Regions from separate parts of the Kocuria atrinae genome, predicted to be linked through region 1. Evidence: predicted binding sites of a transcription regulator. Region 1 holds the regulator's gene; each other region holds the start of a gene.
What was found. Region 1 encodes HrcA, which represses chaperone genes, less so after heat shock. Its sites were predicted from a motif close to TTNGCACTCGNNNNNNNCGAGTGCNAA; they were not measured.

Region 1 (6,014 bases):
TGCGGCCACGCATGTAGGCCAGGGGCGCCACCTCAATGGTGCCCGCTTCCATCAGGCGCGGAATGGACTCCGGGTCCATCATGTCGTGCAAAGCGTCGTACAACGGGCGCAAGTAGGGGTCGATCTTGTCGTTGAGCGAACCCGGCAAGAACCCCAGTCGTTCCCCGGCCTCGACGGCGGGTCGCGTGAGAATGATGCGGCTGACCTCTTTGGACTGCAGGGCCCGAACCGCCTTGGCCATGGCCAGGTACGTCTTACCGGTACCTGCCGGTCCCACGCCGAACACCACGGTGTGCTCATCAATGGCATCCACATAGTGCTTCTGGTTGACGGTCTTGGGGCGGATGGTCTTACCCCGCGTCGACAGGATGCCCGTGGCCAAGGCACTGGCGGGGCGCATTCCCTCCGCTTCGCGCAGCATGCGGGTCACACGCATCACGGTTCGTTCCGTGATCTCGGTGCCGCGCTGTGCCAGCACCACGAGTTCTTCAAGCAACGCCGCGGCGGAACGGGCAGCGTCAACGGGTCCTTCGAACGCCACGTCAACGTCGCGAACGGTGATCCGCACGGTCGGGTAGTTCTGTTCCAGCAGACGCAAGGTGGTGTCCGCCTGGCCGAGCGCTCGCAGTGCCGTGTCCCGGTCGGGCAGGTGCACCACAACTCGGGTGTGGCCTTCGTGGTCTTGGGGGTGTGATTCGACCCCGGATACATGATCAGTCATTAGGGACCAGCCTACCGCTCGTTGTGTTGCAGGTTGATAACGGTTTCGCCTGTGGCCCAGATCGGGGTTCATGGTGAACCTGAACTGTGGGTATCTTGTTTCACCGGTACCAAACACACACGTTCTGCATGCCCATCAACAATCGGTGCAGACACCAACGACAGCTCATACCGGGGTGGTGAACTCATGAACACAAGGCATCACTGTGCCCGGAGGCCGCTCACGGCACTCTCGGTAGGACTGGTCGTGGCCATGGGTCTCACGGCGTGTGGCTCGGCATCGGACCGTGCCACCAACGCCTCGAGTACCGCCCCGAGGATCGCTTCCGCCCCCATGGGCACGGACAACGCCTACGAGGGGGTCGCCACCGAGCAGACGCCCGTCTACTGGGCCGGAACCGGTGACCAGTCTGAGTACCTGTTCCGTGAATTCCGCACTCCTGGTGCTACCGACACCGCTGACCCCGTGGCCGAGGCCGTGGTCATGATGACCACGCTCGAACCACTCGACCAGGACTATCGGTCACTGTGGACGGGCGTCGAGTCCGTCGGTACGTCCGTGTCTCCCGACGGCACTATCACCGTGGACCTGCCCGCCACCGCATTCGCGAGCAGGCTTTCTGCCGAGAACGCTGAGTTGGCCCTTCAACAGCTCGTCTACACGGTCTCCGCTGCCGCCGTGACCGCGGGCCTCCTGGACGCGGCAACGGCCAAGGAAGTGCGCGTCCTGGTGGACGGGCAATCCGAGTACAAAGCTTTCGGTTCCGTGGACATTAACGAACCCATTGCCCGTGATGCGTCATTGGCGTCACCGGTGTGGTTGATCGATCCGCAGACGGGAACGAAGTCCGGCACACCCCTGACGGTGTTCGGCCGGGTGCTACCGGATTTCGCGTCCGCACGATGGGAAGTCATCCCCCGGGGCGAGGACGATCCTCTGGAATCCGGAGACGTCACCGAAGAAACAGGGTCTCCGACCTCTACGGCGGGCACGGAGTTCAGGATTCCCGTGGACGTTCCCGCAGGCGATTACACCGTCCGTGTTGCCGGAACGAACGAGGATGGTCAAAAAATCGAGGACGATCATCCCGTCACGGTGGTCGAGGACTGAACCGCCCAGCGTCCGCCCCGGGGCGCAACCGTGTGGACCGCACCCTGAGAACCGGCGGGATCGGATCGAACGATCGACCGAGGGGCTAGGCCCAACGCCCCGTTACAGCACAGAGTGCCGCCAATGCGGCCGGCCCGGCTGTGGAGGCACGCATGACTTCGTGGCCGAGCTTGAGGGGACGCGCCCCCGCCGCGATGAATCGTTCGAGTTCCTGTTCGCTGATCCCGCCCTCGGGGCCAACGATCAATCCGATCGACCCGGAATCGCTCAGTTCGCCGGAGGGCAGTCCGCCCCAGGAGAAGTCTGAGGACTCGTGCAGAACGAACCACCGACTTGAAGACGACCGTTGGATCAATGAGGCCAGACCGTTGGAGTTGACGTGCTCCCCCAGTTCCGGCCAGCGGGCACGGCGGGACTGTTTGGCCGCTGCCGTCATCGTGGACTGCCATTTGGCCAGGGTCTTGGCGGCACGATCGGGCTTGAGCCGCACAATACTGCGCTCGGCCTGCCACGGGACCACACGGTCCACGCCCAGCTCGGTCGCGCTTTCGGCCGCCTGTAAATCGCGGTCTCCCTTTGCCAGCGCCTGAACCAGAATGAACTCGGTAGCGGGTGCGGGTTCGTGCGTCACGGAAGCCACCCGCACGGTCATGGTGTCTTTGTCACCATGCAAGAATTCGCACGAAGCCCGAGTCCCGGCCCCGTCCACCAGATCTAGAGTCTCCCCCGTCCGCAGCCTGCGTACGGTCACGGCGTGGCGCGCCTCAGCGCCGGTGAGGATAAATTCCTCACCGGCGCTTGCGGCGCTCAGCTCACCGGGATCGGCGAAGAAGACCGGATCCGTCACAGATCGTTGAACCGATCCTTGAGTCGGGAGAAGAAGCCACCGGAGGACGGCGTGTTCACGGTGGTCGCATCCGAACGGCGTTCACCGCGCAGTTCGGCCAACTGCTCGAGCAACTCACGCTGCTCGGACTTGAGATCCTGCGGGGTTTCCACCTCGATGTGCACCTGAAGGTCACCGCGGCCCTTGCCGCGCAGGTGGGTTACACCGAGGTCCTCAAGCGTCACGGTGGCACCGGATTGGGTGCCCGCAGCAACGTCCACGTCGCGAGCGCCGTCGAACGTGTCGAGCTGGACCGTGGTGCCCAGGCCGGCCGAGGTCATGGGAATGCGGATGCGCGCGTGCAGATCGTCGCCTTCGCGGTGGAAGGTGGGGTCGGGATCGACCTTCAGCTCCACGTACAGGTCACCGTTGGGTCCGCCAGCGGTGCCGGCCTCGCCCTGACCCGACAGGCGGATGCGGTTACCGGACTGGATGCCAGCGGGGATCTTGATGGTCAGGGGGCGACGATCCCGCACGCGGCCCTCGCCGTAGCACTCGTGACACGGGTTCTCGATCACGGTGCCAAAGCCATTACATGACGCACACGGTGCTTGCGTGGTGACCACACCGAGGATCGACTGCTTCTGGTACTGCATGTGACCGGAGCCGCGGCACATGGAACACGTGGTGGGGCTGGTGCCGGGCTGGCAGCACGAACCCTGACAGGTGGGGCACACGACCGCGGTATCCACGGTGATGTCCTTCTCCACGCCGAACACGGCGTCCTTGAGGGAGATCCGCACGTTGATGAGCGCGTCCTGACCCTGCCGGGTACGCGACTGGGGGCCACGTTGGCCGGCGGTACCCGCGCCCTGGAAGAACGTTTCGAAAATGTCCGCGAAGCCGAAGCCCGAGCCGGGGAAACCCCCGCCGAAGCCGGTGTCGGTTCCGTTCTCGTTACCCGTGGCGTCATAGACGCGGCGCTTCTCGGGGTCGGCCAGAACATCATTGGCGTGGGAGACACGCTTGAATTCTTCGGCCGCCTCCGGGGAGGGATTCACATCCGGGTGGAGTTTGCGGGCCTTCTTGCGGTAGGCGCGCTTGATCTCTTCCGGGCTGGCATCCCGGGTCACGCCCAGGGTTTCGTAGTGATCGCTCACGATGGAATCGATTCTTCTTTCGTCAGTGTGTTTTTCTCAACGCGGATGGGGAACGGCGCCTCAACGGGCGCAGCTACTCCCCCAGCGTGTGGGACAAATAGCGCGCCACGGCTCGGACGGCCGCCATGGTGGAGGGGTAATCCATACGGGTGGGACCCACCACGCCCAGTTTGGACACGGATTCTGGGCCGTAACCGGTTGCCACCACGGAAGTTTCCGCGAGCGGATCGTCCGTACTGTCCGATCCGATGCGCACGGCCACACCACGAGCATGCTGTTGCATCTCTGACAACAATCGCAGCATGACCACTTGTTCCTCAAGTGCTTCGAGGACGGGACTGATACTGAGAGCAAAGTCACCGCTGAAGCGCGCCAGGTTGGCCGTGCCTGCCATGACCAGCCGGTGGTCCTCCGACGACGCCGCGAGCGAGGCAAGTGCTTCGGCCACTACCGCTCCGGCCTCACTCAGCTCCTGGGGCAGTTGTTGGACCAGGTTGGTCGCACCGGCCGGGACGTCCTGTAGCGGCCGTCCCACGACCGCTGCCAGAACTCGCGCTCGCAGTTCCATCAGTTCATGCTCGGGTAAGGCTCGGCTGACTTCCACGATGCGCTGCAGGACTCTGCCGGACGTGGGAATGAACACCACCAGCAGAGCGGTGCCGCCCACGTCCACGAGTTCCACGTGGCGCAGCGTGGTTCCGGAGGCAGCCGGGTACTGGATCACGGCCGCCTGGTGGGTGAGCTGAGCGAGCAACCGGACGGTGCGCTCCATGGCGTCGTCCAGGTCGTCGGCTCCGTCCAGGAAGGACTGTATGGCCCGCTTCTGCGGACTGGACAACGGCCGCACGGACGCGATCTGATCCACGAAGGTCCGGTAGCCCTTGTCCGTGGGGATACGACCCGAACTGGTGTGCGGAGCGACGATCAAGCCGTCTTCCTCCAGGGCCGCCATGTCGTTGCGAACGGTGGCGGAAGAGACGCCCAGTTGGTGTCGCTCCACCAAGGCCTTGGACCCCACCGGCTCGCGTGAATGGACGTAGTCCTCGACAATCGCTCGCAGGATTTCGGCTCTGCGCGGTTGGCTCACTCGATTCACCTCCCCGGCGTGGGCTGGACTCTGATCACGGATCAGGTTACTGCCTCATTCTGGCACTCAGCGGATGACAGTGCTAATTTCCTTCAGTGTACCCGCGCAGTGGTGTCACGCCATTTGGTACGCTCACCGCTGATCACCCATCCCGCACGTGAGGACAGCGCATCGTGACAGCACCCGGTTGGAACTGGGGGCCCCAGGATCTGAGTAGCCCCATGGTCTCCCGCACCGCTCCCGCCGCGCGCGACACTGCTCTGGAACCGGGCATGGTTCTCGAGGATGCCCAGACCGGTTGGGTGGGTGCTGCTGTGAGCCTGGAAACTATTGGTGGCATGCGTGTGGTCGGGCTGGAGGATCGCCACGGAAAGATCAAGACGTTCCCGCTGGGCCCGGGCTTCCTGCTGGACGGTGAACCCATCAAGCTTGGCCCACCCGTTCGGAAAACCGGCCCCAAGAAACCCGCCCGCACTCGTTCCGGGTCAGTGGCTGTGGAAGGTCTCCGGGCGAGCGTGGCCAAGGAATCCCGCATCTGGGTGGAGGGTTTCCACGACGCCGAACTGGTCGCCAAGGTGTGGGGCCATGATTTAGCGGTCGAGGGCATTGTGGTGGAACCGCTTCACGGCATCGATGATCTCCCCGCAGCGGTCCGGGACTTCAACCCGGGGCCCGAACGACGATTGGGAGTACTCGTCGATCACCTGGTGGCCGGCTCCAAGGAATCGCGAATCGCCGCTGATGCCCTCAGCGTCCCCGGAGCCCGGGGCAACCTGCTTGTGCTGGGCCACCCCTACGTGGACATCTGGCAATCCGTGAAACCTTCTGTGCTGGGGTTGAGCGAGTGGCCGGTGATTCCACGCGGAACCGACTGGAAGACCGGCATGGCCAAGGCCTTGGGTTTGCCCCATAAGACACCCGCGGACATCGGCCGGGCTTGGCAAGCGATTCTGGCGCGCGTGGATTCCTATGCTGACCTGGAACCGTCATTGCTGGGAAGAGTCGAGGAACTCATTGATTTCCTCACGGCACCACAAGGGTGAGGTGTCGCGAATTACACCGCGGTTTCAGCTCGAACACAGTGTATTCGCCCTAGACTGGACCGAATAC
Region 2 (6,014 bases), on a different contig from region 1:
GCAGACAATCTTGGCGATTCCGGCCATGACCTATCTGCTGCCGGGGCTGTCCATTTTCCGAGGGATGTATGCGATCACGGTGGAGGCCGAGACCACGGGACAAGGCTTCACGGGCCTGATCAACGCCATGGCATCGATCGTGATGATGGCTTCCGGCGTGGTGCTCGGGCACTATCTGATGCGCCCGTTCGTGGAGCGCATGAAGATCTTCTCGCTGCGCCGTAACCGTCGCCGCTGAGGCACCCGGAGACTGAACCCGCCGGGTGCCGGGGACAAGAGGTCCGGGGACTAGAGGATCTTGCCCACGGGTAGTTTCTTCTCCGCCTGGAAGAGATCCTCGTTGCGGCCCGCAGCCCAGTAGCCGGACAGGGACACCTGGGAGCGTTCCAGGTTCCGCCGGTCGAAGAGTTCCTTGCGAGCTTCCTTCATGGCTTCGCGTTCACCGTGCACGAAGACCTGCACACCGGTGAGATCGGCGGGCCATTCCGCCTGGCCGAGCGCCGACACGAGGGCGCGTTCACCCTGCTGCTGGCTGGATCGGTAGACCCAACGGATTTCGAGATCCGCGGGAATGGCCACGTCGCTGAGGTCGTGCTGGTGCGCCGGGTCCTGCACTTCGAGGATGGCAAGCCCACGAGCGTTTTCCGGTAGTGCCTCCACATTGGCCAGCACTGCGGGGATGGCCGCTTCGTCGCCGGCCAGTAGCGTCCAGGACGCTTTCGGATCCGGTTCCCATTTGCCGCCGGGGCCCACGGCTACGAAGTGATCGCCGGCCTTGGCGGTGGCGGCCCACGGGCCCGCGTGCCCCTCGGTGCCGTGCAGGGCGACGTCGATCCACAAGGTGCCCGCGGCGGCGTCGTACCGGCGCAGTGTCATGTGGCGGGTGACGGGGAGGTCCTCGACAGCGGCCGTTTCACGGACCGACCAATAATCCGGGAACTCGCCGGCGGGTGTCTCCGACAACGTGCCGTCCGAGAAAAAGACCAGCTTGACGTACTTTTCGGGCGGGGCAATGTCCTGGTAATCCTCGTGATTGAGGATGCTGCACACCACGCGAACCATGCCCGGGGACAGCTCTCTGCGTTCAACCACCTCGAGGTTGAGCTGAGGTTTGCGAGGTTTCCGGGCAGCGGTCTTGTTCATGCCCCAAGCTTAGGTGCTCCTAAGCCGGGAGCGTCCAGTTGACGGGTTGGGCGCCTTGCTCCTCGAGCAATGCATTCGTGCGGGAGAAAGGCTTCGAGCCGAAAAACCCCCGAGACGCGGACAGCGGCGAAGGATGCACGGATTCCACCGTGGGTGCCCCGCCCAACCACGGCTTGGTGTCCCGGGCATCACGACCCCACAGAATTCCGACCAGGGGAGTGCCTCGCTGAGCGAGCGCCTTGATTGCGCACTCTGTGATCGCCTCCCAGCCTTTGCCGCGGTGCGATGCCGACGAACCCTCGCGGACGGACAAGGCCCTGTTCAATAACATGACGCCCTGTTCGGACCACGATGACAAGTCACCGTGTTCGGGCGGAGTGATCCCCAGATCTGATTGCAGTTCCTTGTAGATGTTCTGCAGGGAGCGTGGGATCGGACGAACCTGCGGTTGCACCGAGAAGGACAGGCCCATGGCATGGCCCGGCGTGGGGTAGGGGTCTTGGCCGACAATCAATACCTTGACCTCGGACATGGGCTCCTGGAAAGCCCGAAAGATGTTCTCGCCCGCCGGGAAGGTGCGGTGGCCGGCGGCATGCTCCGTGCGCAGAAATTCGCCCATCGTGCGGATGGCCGGCTCCACGGGTTCGAGTGCCCGCGCCCAGTCATCGCTCATGATCTCGTTCAGAGGACGAGGCTCGGCCATGAACTGGTCTCCATTCAATAGCGGGTACGAATAACGCTACGAGATTACCGGTTATGGTGGCTGTCATGGCTGAATCAAACGACGGGCTCGATTCCCTCGACAAGGCCATCCTGCAGCTGGAATCCGAACACTGGAAGTATCGAGGGGCCAAGGAATCTGCGATTCGCCAGCGCCTGGGGCTGAGCCCGGTCCATTACTACCAGCGGCTCAACGCGTTGATCGACCGCGACGACGCCGCTCGGTTCGCTCCCATGCTCATCTCCCGTTTGCGCCGGGCGCGGCTGCGCTGATTGAGCCTTGCCCTGCCACGGCGGCGGGTAGGAGAACGCACCGGGCACATGGGATAGTAGAGGCAAACCCAGGCTGACCGGAAGTATGGACTATGAGTGAATACCCCCGCGACGAATTCGACGACGTTCCCGAGGACGGAACCCGTCAAGGTGCCCACCGAGGTCATAACCCTCAGGCGCGTACCGGTTCTCGCAAGGGATTTCTCGCGATCATCGGAGCGGGTGTCCTGGCGCTGACGGTCGGGGCCATCGCATTCGTGAATGCCCCACGCACCGCGCAGGACGCGGTCGAGAACACGCCCACGCCCTCGGGCAATATCACCACGAGCACCTCGGAACCCAGTCCTTCCGAAACCTCCGAGAGCCCCTCTGAGGCACCTGCGGCCCCAGCGTCACCCGCAGTGCCTGCCGTCCCCGGTGACGGTGGCGTACCCGGTCAGGACCCGGCAGCTCCCGAAGCGCCTGCGGATCCGGCCGCGCCCCAAGATCCGGGCGCACCCGCTGCTCCGGAGGCTCCCGCCCCGCCGGCGCAGCCCGCGCCCGAGGCACCGGCCAACCCCGCTCCCGAGGCCCCCGCAGAGCCGCCCGCGGCGCCGGGGGTTGAGGAAGCACCGGCCGGTGATCCCGCCGTGCCGGGCGCCGGTGCGGCCGACGTCGAGCCCGGTGAACCGGCCGCCCAAGAACAAGAAGGCGCGGTCAATGACGCGGGCGCCACCGATGTCACGGCAGAAGCCGCTGGCGCATCGCCAGACACGGAGGCTGCCGCTGCTCCGAGTCCGGGTCGCTGAACGGTGGACACGTTCGAGGTTTCAGCCTCGGATGAAACCTGAGTTTGCGTCACTCAAGGTGTTTGCACTCTCCGCGGTCGAGTGCCAGTATTGACTTAGCACTCAACTGAGTGGACTGCTAAACCCGGGTCCGGGCGAAGCCCACTCACATGATTCGAGTGAAAACCATCCATCACGGTGAGGTGCGTTTCACGCGGGTGAGGATCCGCGCGAGCCATCGTCCGTCGCGGGCATCGTGATGAATAGATTTGTTTGTCAACCGTCCAGGAGGGACGCAACACATGGCAAAGATGATCGCTTTTGACGAAGAGGCACGCCGCGGACTCGAACGGGGCCTGAACACCCTGGCCGACGCCGTCAAGGTGACCCTTGGCCCGCGCGGACGCAACGTTGTTCTGGAGAAGGCCTGGGGCGCTCCCACCATCACCAACGATGGTGTGTCGATCGCCAAGGAAATCGAGCTCGAAGATCCGTACGAGAAGATCGGCGCGGAGCTCGTCAAGGAAGTTGCCAAGAAGACCGACGATATCGCCGGTGACGGCACCACCACGGCCACCGTGCTTGCACAGGCCCTGGTCAAGGAAGGCCTGCGCAACGTTGCCGCCGGTGCCGATCCGTTGTCGCTCAAGCGCGGCATCGAAAAGGCCGTTGCCGCCGTGACCGAGGAACTGCTGTCCTCGGCCAAGGAGATCGAGACCGAGGAAGAGATCGCTGCAACCGCTTCGATCTCCGCCGCTGACCCCGAGATCGGCAAGCTCATCGCCGCTGCGATGGAGAAGGTCGGCAAGGAAGGCGTCATCACGGTCGAGGAGTCCAACACCTTCGGCCTGGACCTCGAGCTCACCGAGGGCATGCGCTTCGACAAGGGTTACCTGTCCGGTTACTTCGTGACCGACGCAGACCGTCAGGAAGCGGTCCTCGAGGATCCCTACATCCTGATCGTCAACTCCAAGATCTCCAATGTGAAGGACCTGGTCCCCGTTCTGGAGAAGGTCATGCAGGCTTCCAAGCCGCTGCTGATCATCGCCGAGGACGTCGAGGGCGAGGCCCTGGCCATGCTCGTGCTGAACAAAATGCGCGGTGCCGTGAAGTCCGTTGCCGTCAAGGCTCCCGGTTTCGGTGACCGTCGTAAGGCTCAGCTGGCAGACATTGCCATCCTCACCGGTGGTCAGGTCATCACCGAAGAGGTCGGCCTGTCCCTGGAATCCGCAACCCTGGACCTGCTGGGCACCGCCCGCAAGGTGGTCGTCACCAAGGACGAGACCACCATCGTCGACGGCGCTGGCACCCAGGACGAGATCGAGGGCCGCGTGGCTCAGATCCGCGCGGAGATCGCCAACTCCGACTCCGACTACGACCGCGAGAAGCTGCAGGAGCGTCTGGCCAAGCTGGCCGGCGGTGTGGCAGTGCTCAAGGCCGGTGCCGCAACCGAGGTGGAGCTCAAGGAACGTAAGCACCGCATCGAAGATGCTGTGCGTAACGCCAAGGCCGCCGTGGAAGAGGGCATCGTGGCCGGTGGTGGCGTTGCACTGATCCAGGCCGGTCAGAAGGCCTTCGACAAGCTGCAGCTGACCGGTGACGAGGCAACCGGTGCCAACATCGTCAAGGTCGCCATCGACGCACCGCTCAAGCAGATTGCTGCTAACGCCGGCATGGAGCCCGGCGTGGTCGTGGACAAGGTGCGCGGACTGGAGACCGGTCACGGTCTCAACGCCGCCACTGGCGAGTACACCGACCTGATGGCTGCGGGCATCAACGACCCGGTCAAGGTGACCCGCTCTGCTCTGCAGAACGCGGCCTCCATTGCCGGTCTGTTCCTCACCACCGAGGCCGTCGTGGCCGACAAGCCCGAGCCCGAGGCTCCCGCCGGTGCCGGCGCGGATCCCATGGGTGGCATGGGCGGCATGATGTAAGCAGTGCCTTAGGGCACGCTTGACCGCATCACGGTCCAGCCGTGACAGAGCCCCCGGAGCGCAGTTCAGCTGCGTCCCGGGGGCTCTGTCGTGCGCTTATGATCGGACGTAACCAGGGGAGGCGTACCGTGTGGGAATTGGACGAGCAGGTCTGGGCTCAGGCCACCGCGGTGCTCCTTGCGTTCGGACTGTGCACCGTGGTGGGAGTGGAGCGGCAGCTGAGGCGAAAATCCGCGGGAGTCCGCACCCATGCGTTGGTGGGCACCGGTTCCGCTATTTTCACGCTGGTTTCGGCCTACGGTTTCCACGCACTTCCCGGAATCGAACAGGGACCGGGGGACCCCTCGCGCATTGCCGCGCAGGTCGTCACGGGAATCGGCTTCCTGGGTGCGGGGGTCATCTTCTTGCACAAGGACGTGGTCCACGGACTGACCACGGCAGCGAGTGTGTGGGTGGCTGCCGCCGTGGGCATGGCCTGCGGGGCCGGGCTCTTTGCCTTGGCGGTCCTCGGCACTCTGATCCAACTCTTCGTCTCGTTGGTGCTCAAACCCGTCTCGGCGTATCTGCTTCGGTTCCCGGGCCGACGGACCATCGAACTCCGTTACGAGGATGGTAAGGGAGTGCTGCGCTCCGTGCTGACCATGGCAACGGAGTTGGACCTAGCGGTCACGGTACTGCGCACGGACCGGGTGTATACGAGTTCCGGACCTCACGTGGTCATGGTGCTCAAGATGCTGGGGCGTACGGATGTGCACCGAGCCGTGGTGGAATTCTCCGAGGTACCCGGGGTGATTTCGGCCGCGGTCATGCCGGAACCGGAGGCTGACGAGTAGTGGGTTATTGCCTGTCGGAGTCTTTTGCAAAGATAATCGCATGACGATTATTGCTGCGGCGGACGGTTCTGCCCTGGGAAATCCCGGCCCTGCCGGCTGGGCCTGGTTCATCGACGAGACCTCGTGGCGGGCCGGTGGCTGGGATCACGGCACCAACAACATGGGTGAGCTCACGGCGGTGTTGAACCTCTTGGAATCGACCCGCCACATTCCTGACGAGCCGCTCAAGATTTTGTGCGACAGCCAATACGTCATCAACTCCATCACCAAGTGGATGCCGGGGTGGAAGAAGAAGGGCTGGAAGAAGAAGGACGGCAAGCCCGTTCTCAACGTGGACATCATGA
Region 3 (6,014 bases), on a different contig from region 1:
GGTCTTGGTGGGGTCCTGGACGTCTTCGGTTTGACGACAGAAGTCCTGCACCGTGGCGTTGTCCGCTTCGAAGATGCCCGTGCATTCCTCGGGAAGGCCCACCCACTGGTTCCCCAGGTCCGACGCCAGCGGCAAGGTGGGGGCCTCCGGATCCGCGTCCGGCTGGTAGTCACCTATGAGCGACATGGCACCGGGATTGTTACGTTCGGCTTCAGCCTCCAACTGTGCGGTGCGATAGGAATCAACGCCGGTCCAGGTAAGGACGACAGCCGACACCAATGCAAGACACGTAACGATGACGATCGCGAGCCGACGCTTGGCTCTTTCGGGCCACTTCCACGCCTTGATCGGGTCCTCGATGAACGCCGTGAGTACCAGGGCCAAGATGATGGACACGATCACGATGGCCACGCCGGAACGCGGCCCTGCCCACGGTCGATCCATCATGACCAGGTACGTGATCAGCAACGGCCAGTGCACCAGGTACAGCGCGTAGGCGGCGTCGCCCAGTTTGACCGTCGGCCACCAGGACAAGAACCGGTCAAACCCGAACGGGGACTCGGTGTTACCGGCCACGATGATTGCGGCCGCGGACAGGAGGGGCCACAGCGCGATCCACCCCGGGAATGCGCCCTGGACGTCCACCAGGACCCCCACCAACACCATGCTCACAATGCCGACCCAGCCAAGGATGATGCGGATGACACGCGGCGGGTTGAGGTAGGGAATTGCCAAGGCGATCAACGAGCCCAGCGCGAACTCCCACAATCGGGCGCGCGTATCGAAGTAGGCGAAGGCCTGCTGCGTTTCGGTGGTGATCACCGAATACGTCATGGACGCGACAAAAATCAGCGCGAAGCACACGGCCAGAATCGGCACGGAACTGATGCGCGTGCGGCGTCGAACCAGCCAAGCGAACCCGAAGATCAACGGCCACAACAGGAAGACCTGACCCTGCACCGACAGCGACCAGAAGTGTTGGAAGGGCGAGGCTGTGGAATGGTCTGCCGCGTAATAATCCACCGACGCCGCCGCGAGCGCCCAGTTCTCCACGTAGAACACGGAGGCCAGCGCTTCCCAGCGGAACTGCGCGATCGATGACTCGGGGAACTCCGTGAGCAGCCCGATGGTCACCAGGATCACCACGGTGGCCAGTGGGAGAAGCCGCTTGAACGTGTGCAGCCAGTACCGGCCGATGGCCAGCGGACGCCCGCTCTCGATCTTGCGGACAAAGGAGAGCGTCATGAAGAACGCGGAAATCAGCAAGAAGATGTCCACACCGCCCGAAACCCGCCCCAGGAACACGTGGTAAATCACCACGAGCAACACCGCTACGGCGCGCAGGCCCTGGACTTCTTTTCGGAAACCGGAGTAGCGCGAGACGACGTCGGGTCGGACGTCGGTCGCGTTCGACCGAGTGGCAGTGGTTTCGGGCATGGTTGCCACCTTAACCCTCGCGCGTGACCGCGCGGAATCGGTACCCCGTGAGTCGTCACCGCTTGTGGTGACAGGTTCCGGGTGGAAGCACAGAAAAACCGGCGGCCCACCCCGTGATGTGGGGCGAGCCGCCGGTCAGCGTGGACTTCATCACAGCAGGTCAGTGCTGGTGCTGGTCCTCATCCTCGTTCTTCTTCTCGGCCACCAGGGTTTCGGTGGTGAGCACCAGGGCGGCAATGGATGCCGCGTTCTGCAGAGCGGAACGGGTGACCTTGACCGGGTCGATGATGCCGGCCGAGACCAGGTTCTCGTACTCGTCGGTCACAGCGTTGTAGCCGTGGCCCGGTTCGAGGTCCGCGACACGGGAGGCCACCACGTAGCCATCCTGTCCAGCGTTTTCGGCGATCCAGCGCAGGGGCTGAACCAATGCGCGGCGAACGATACCCACGGCGGTGGCGGCGTCGCCCTCGAGACCGAGCTCGGCGCCGTCGAGCGCCTTGGACGCGTGAACCAGTGCGGAACCGCCACCGGCCACGATGCCCTCTTCGAGAGCGGCCCGGGTGGAGGAAACGGCGTCCTCGATGCGGTGCTTGCGTTCCTTCTGCTCGACCTCGGTGGCAGCGCCAACCTTGATCACGGAAATGCCGCCGGCCAAGCGAGCAAGCCGTTCCTGGAGCTTTTCGCGATCCCACTCGGAATCGGTGCGCTCAACCTCGGCCTTGATCTCAGCTACGCGGTCGGCCATCTGCTCTGCCGAGCCGCCGCCGTCGACCACGGTCGTGAGGCCCTTAGTGACCGTCACTCGACGCGCGGTGCCCAACTGGGTCAGGTCCACGCTGTCCAGCGAGATGCCCAACTCGGGAGTGATCACGGTGCCGTTGGTCAGCACGGCCAGGTCCTGCATGATCGCCTTGCGGCGGTCACCGAAACCGGGTGCCTTCAGGGCGACGACATCCAGGGTGCCGCGCAGCTTGTTGACCACCAGGGTGGACAGGGCCTCGCCCTCCACGTCCTCCGCGATGATCGTCAGCGGCTTCTTGGCCTGCAGCACCTTCTCCAGCACCGGCATGAGGTCCTGCACGGAGGAGATCTTGCCCTGGTAGAGCAGGATCAAGCTGTCTTCGAGGACGGCTTCCTGGCGCTCCTGGTCGGTGATGAAGGACGGCGAGAGGTAGCCCTTGTCGAACTGCATACCCTCGGTCACGTCCAGCTCGACCTCGGTGGAGGAGCCGTCTTCGATGGTGATGACGCCGTCGGTTCCCACGGTCTCGAACGCGCGAGCAATCAGCTCACCGATCTCCGGGGACTGAGCAGAAATCGCGGCCACGTGGGCCACGTCCTGACCCTCGACCGGGCGTGCATTGTCCAGCAGACGCTGGGAAACGGCCTCAACGGCTGCTTCGATTCCACGCTTGATCTCACTGGGTGCCGCACCGGCGGCCACATTGCGCAGACCTTCCTTGACCAGGGCCTGAGCCAGCACGGTCGCAGTGGTGGTGCCGTCACCGGCAACATCGTTGGTCTTGGTGGCAACTTCCTTGGCCAGCTGAGCGCCGAGGTTCTCGTACGGATCCTCGAGCTCTACTTCACGAGCAATCGTGACGCCGTCGTTGGTGATCGTGGGGGCGCCCCACTTCTTGTCCAGGACAACGTTGCGCCCACGCGGGCCGAGGGTGACCTTGACGGTATCGGCAAGCCGGTTGACACCGGCCTCAAGGGCTTTGCGAGCGGCGTCGTTGAACGCCAACTGCTTGGGCATGTGTGCTCCTTATCGGGCGAGAAGACTAAGGGTGAAAAACGCGGTACCCGTGCGCCACCCACTCACGAGTAGGCGCAGCGGGCACCGCGCAGAAAGGTATTGGAAGACTTACTTCTCGATGACAGCCAGCACGTCACGTGCCGGGAGCACGAGGTACTCTTCGCCGTTGTACTTGACCTCGGTTCCGCCGTACTTGGAGAAGATGACCAGGTCACCTTCCTTGACGTCCACGGGGATGCGGTTGCCCTTGTCGTCAACGCGGCCCGGACCCACAGCCAGGACGGTGCCCTCCTGGGGCTTCTCCTTGGCGGTATCGGGGATGACCAGACCGGAAGCAGTGGTCTGCTCGGCGGCCAGCGGCTGGACCACAATGCGGTCCTCGAGGGGCTTGATGGAGACCGACACGATCTCTCCCTTTCTTTAGGCGTATGAGACGGTGAGCGCCCACGGTGGTTCATGGGGTCCCATGACCGTGGATGCGCTACGAGCCAGTTGGCGTGCCAACCGTCGTCGCGGTGCCGATTGAGCGCCTGGCCCTTAGCACCCTCACCCGGAGAGTGCTAATAGTCACTCTAGGGTTGGGCTGGCAGTCGGTCAAGACGAGTGCCAAGCGTTCACTGGGCGGTGAAAAAATTAGGTCAGAAATACCTTCGCTATTAGCTTGCGCACATGCGTTTCCGCCCGATAGTTTGTCAGGTAAGGCAAACCTAAGACGATGCAATCGCAGGTTGGGGCACGACGGCGCCGTCATACCCTCTCCGGCATTGTTCCGGGTTTGCGCGGCCGCACGACCCGCAACTTCCCTGAATACTTGAGGAACGACATGAACCGCATCAGCCCCAAGGCCATGGCACTGCTCACCGCAGGCGGCCTGCTCGCTCTCACTGGTTGCTCCACTGAGGCCTCCGGCGACTCATCCTCCGAAGAAAGCGCCTCGAACGAAACCGTGAGCGTGGAACACGTTCAGGGCACCACCGAGGTTCCTAAGAACCCCGAGACCGTGATTTCTATGGACCTGGGTGTCATCGACAGCTTCGAGGCCCTGGGTGAAGAGGTTGACGGCCTGCCCAAGCCCGCGTCCCTGCCGGACGATTTCGAGAAGTACCAGGACGAGAAGTACGTCAATGCCGGCGGCATGAAGGAACCGGACATGGAGGCCATCTCGGCCGCTAACCCGGATCTGATCATCATTTCCGGGCGCACCGCAGACTTCTATGACCAGTTCTCTGAGATCGCCCCCACCATTGACCTGACCATGGATCAGAAGGATCCGGTCGACTCCTTCAAGAAACAGTCGGAGACCATTGGTCAGATCTTGGGTAAGGAATCCGAGGTCGAGGACAAGCTCTCGGAGGTCGACCAGCAGATCTCTGACACCAAGGAAGCGGCCGCTGACGCCGGTTCCGGAATGTTCCTGATGACCAACGCCGGTGAAGTCAACGCCTACGGCCCCGGCTCGCGTTTCGGCAACATCATTTTCGACACCTTGGGAATCGAGCCCGCCGGTGACGTGCAGTCCGAGGGAAGCCACGGTGAGTCCCTGTCTTTCGAAGCCATCTCCGAGGCCAACCCGGACCGCTTGTTCGTGATCGACCGCGACGTGGCCGTGGGCCAGGGCGAGTCCGGCCAGGCCGCGCAGCAGGTCCTGGACAACGACCTGGTCAACCAGACCACCGCCGCCAAGGAAGACCAGATCACCTACCTGGATCCCTCCTCCTGGTACATCGTGGGCCCCGGCCTGAACAACTTCCCCGAGATGATTACTGAAGTTCAGGACAGCTTGAAGTGAGCACCATCGCTCGCGCACCTGAGAACACCGGCGGTGGTTCGGCTCCCGAACCTCAATCCGCTGTAAACCCCGGAGCAAGTAACCGCCCGGACCAGGCCGGAAGGCCCGGACCCTTCAGGCGACTGCTGCGTTCCAACGGTGCCCTGGTGATCGCCGTTTTCGCGGTGTTCATCCTGGCAGTGATCTCAACGTTCGTGGGCGTTGCGGACGTCACGCCGGCCACACTGATGCGTCAGGTGGCCGGCGGGGACACCGCTGGACTCCAAGAGTCCTTCCACCTCCTCTCTGTTTCACGTTTCCCCCGCACCATCTCCGTGGTCCTCGCGGGCATGGCCATGGCTGTGGCCGGTCTGATCATGCAGCAGATGGCGCGCAATAAATTCGTGGAACCGTCCACGGTCGGCACCGTGGAATCTGCCTCCCTTGGCCTGTTGACCGTTACCGTCCTGGTTCCGAGCGCACCGCTGCTCGGGAAGATGGGCGTTGCGGCGGTCTTCGCCGTGGGCGGCACCGCACTGTTCCTTGCCGTGTTGCAGAAGATTCCCCTGCGCAACGCGCTGCTGGTCCCATTGGTCGGCATCATGCTCGGCAACGTGATCGCCGCGATCACCACGTTCTTCGCCTACCGGTTCAACCTGCTGCAGACGCTCAACACGTGGATGATCGGTGACTTCTCCGGAGTCATCAAGGGCCGCTACGAACTGCTCTGGCTCGTGGCCGCGCTGACGCTGATCGGCTACATCGCGGCGGATCGCTTCACTGTCGCCGGGATGGGCCAGGACGTCTCCACGACCCTGGGCGTGAACTACAAGCGCATCATGGCCCTGGGCATGACCATCGTGGCGCTGATTTCCGCCGTGGTGGTTGTGACCATCGGCTCCATCCCGTTCCTGGGCCTGGTGGTTCCCAATATTGTCTCGCTCATGATCGGTGACAACATGCGCCGGTCGGTTCCCTGGGTCGGCGTCTTCGGCGCGGGCTTCGTGCTCGTGTGCGACATCGTGGGCCGTGTGATCCGCTACCCGTTCG

Region 2: groL (chaperonin GroEL) is a predicted target of HrcA. The motif match lies at 3,020-3,046, and genes of this name have one in related genera.
Region 3: groES (co-chaperone GroES) is a predicted target of HrcA. The motif match lies at 3,780-3,806, and genes of this name have one in related genera.

Annotation. Positions count from the first base shown of each region.
Region 1 covers NZ_BAAAQA010000015.1:188,422-194,435, reverse strand. The annotation lists gene ABD283_RS07435 (PhoH family protein) at 1-721, opposite strand, end outside; gene ABD283_RS07430 (GerMN domain-containing protein) at 908-1,831, shown strand; gene ABD283_RS07425 (16S rRNA (uracil(1498)-N(3))-methyltransferase) at 1,917-2,678, opposite strand; gene dnaJ (molecular chaperone DnaJ) at 2,675-3,817, opposite strand; gene hrcA (heat-inducible transcriptional repressor HrcA) at 3,891-4,904, opposite strand; gene ABD283_RS07410 (DUF3097 domain-containing protein) at 5,078-5,947, shown strand.
Region 2 covers NZ_BAAAQA010000026.1:45,151-51,164, reverse strand. The annotation lists gene ABD283_RS12040 (threonine/serine exporter family protein) at 1-238, shown strand, start outside; gene ABD283_RS12035 (siderophore-interacting protein) at 289-1,143, opposite strand; gene ABD283_RS12030 (uracil-DNA glycosylase) at 1,163-1,846, opposite strand; gene ABD283_RS12025 (DUF3263 domain-containing protein) at 1,912-2,136, shown strand; gene ABD283_RS12020 (hypothetical protein) at 2,229-2,924, shown strand; gene groL (chaperonin GroEL) at 3,206-4,837, shown strand; gene ABD283_RS12010 (MgtC/SapB family protein) at 4,936-5,670, shown strand; gene ABD283_RS12005 (RNase H family protein) at 5,711-6,014, shown strand, end outside.
Region 3 covers NZ_BAAAQA010000003.1:192,075-198,088, reverse strand. The annotation lists gene ABD283_RS02790 (acyltransferase family protein) at 1-1,437, opposite strand, end outside; gene groL (chaperonin GroEL) at 1,598-3,196, opposite strand; gene groES (co-chaperone GroES) at 3,305-3,601, opposite strand; gene ABD283_RS02775 (siderophore ABC transporter substrate-binding protein) at 4,020-4,985, shown strand; gene ABD283_RS02770 (ABC transporter permease) at 4,982-6,014, shown strand, end outside.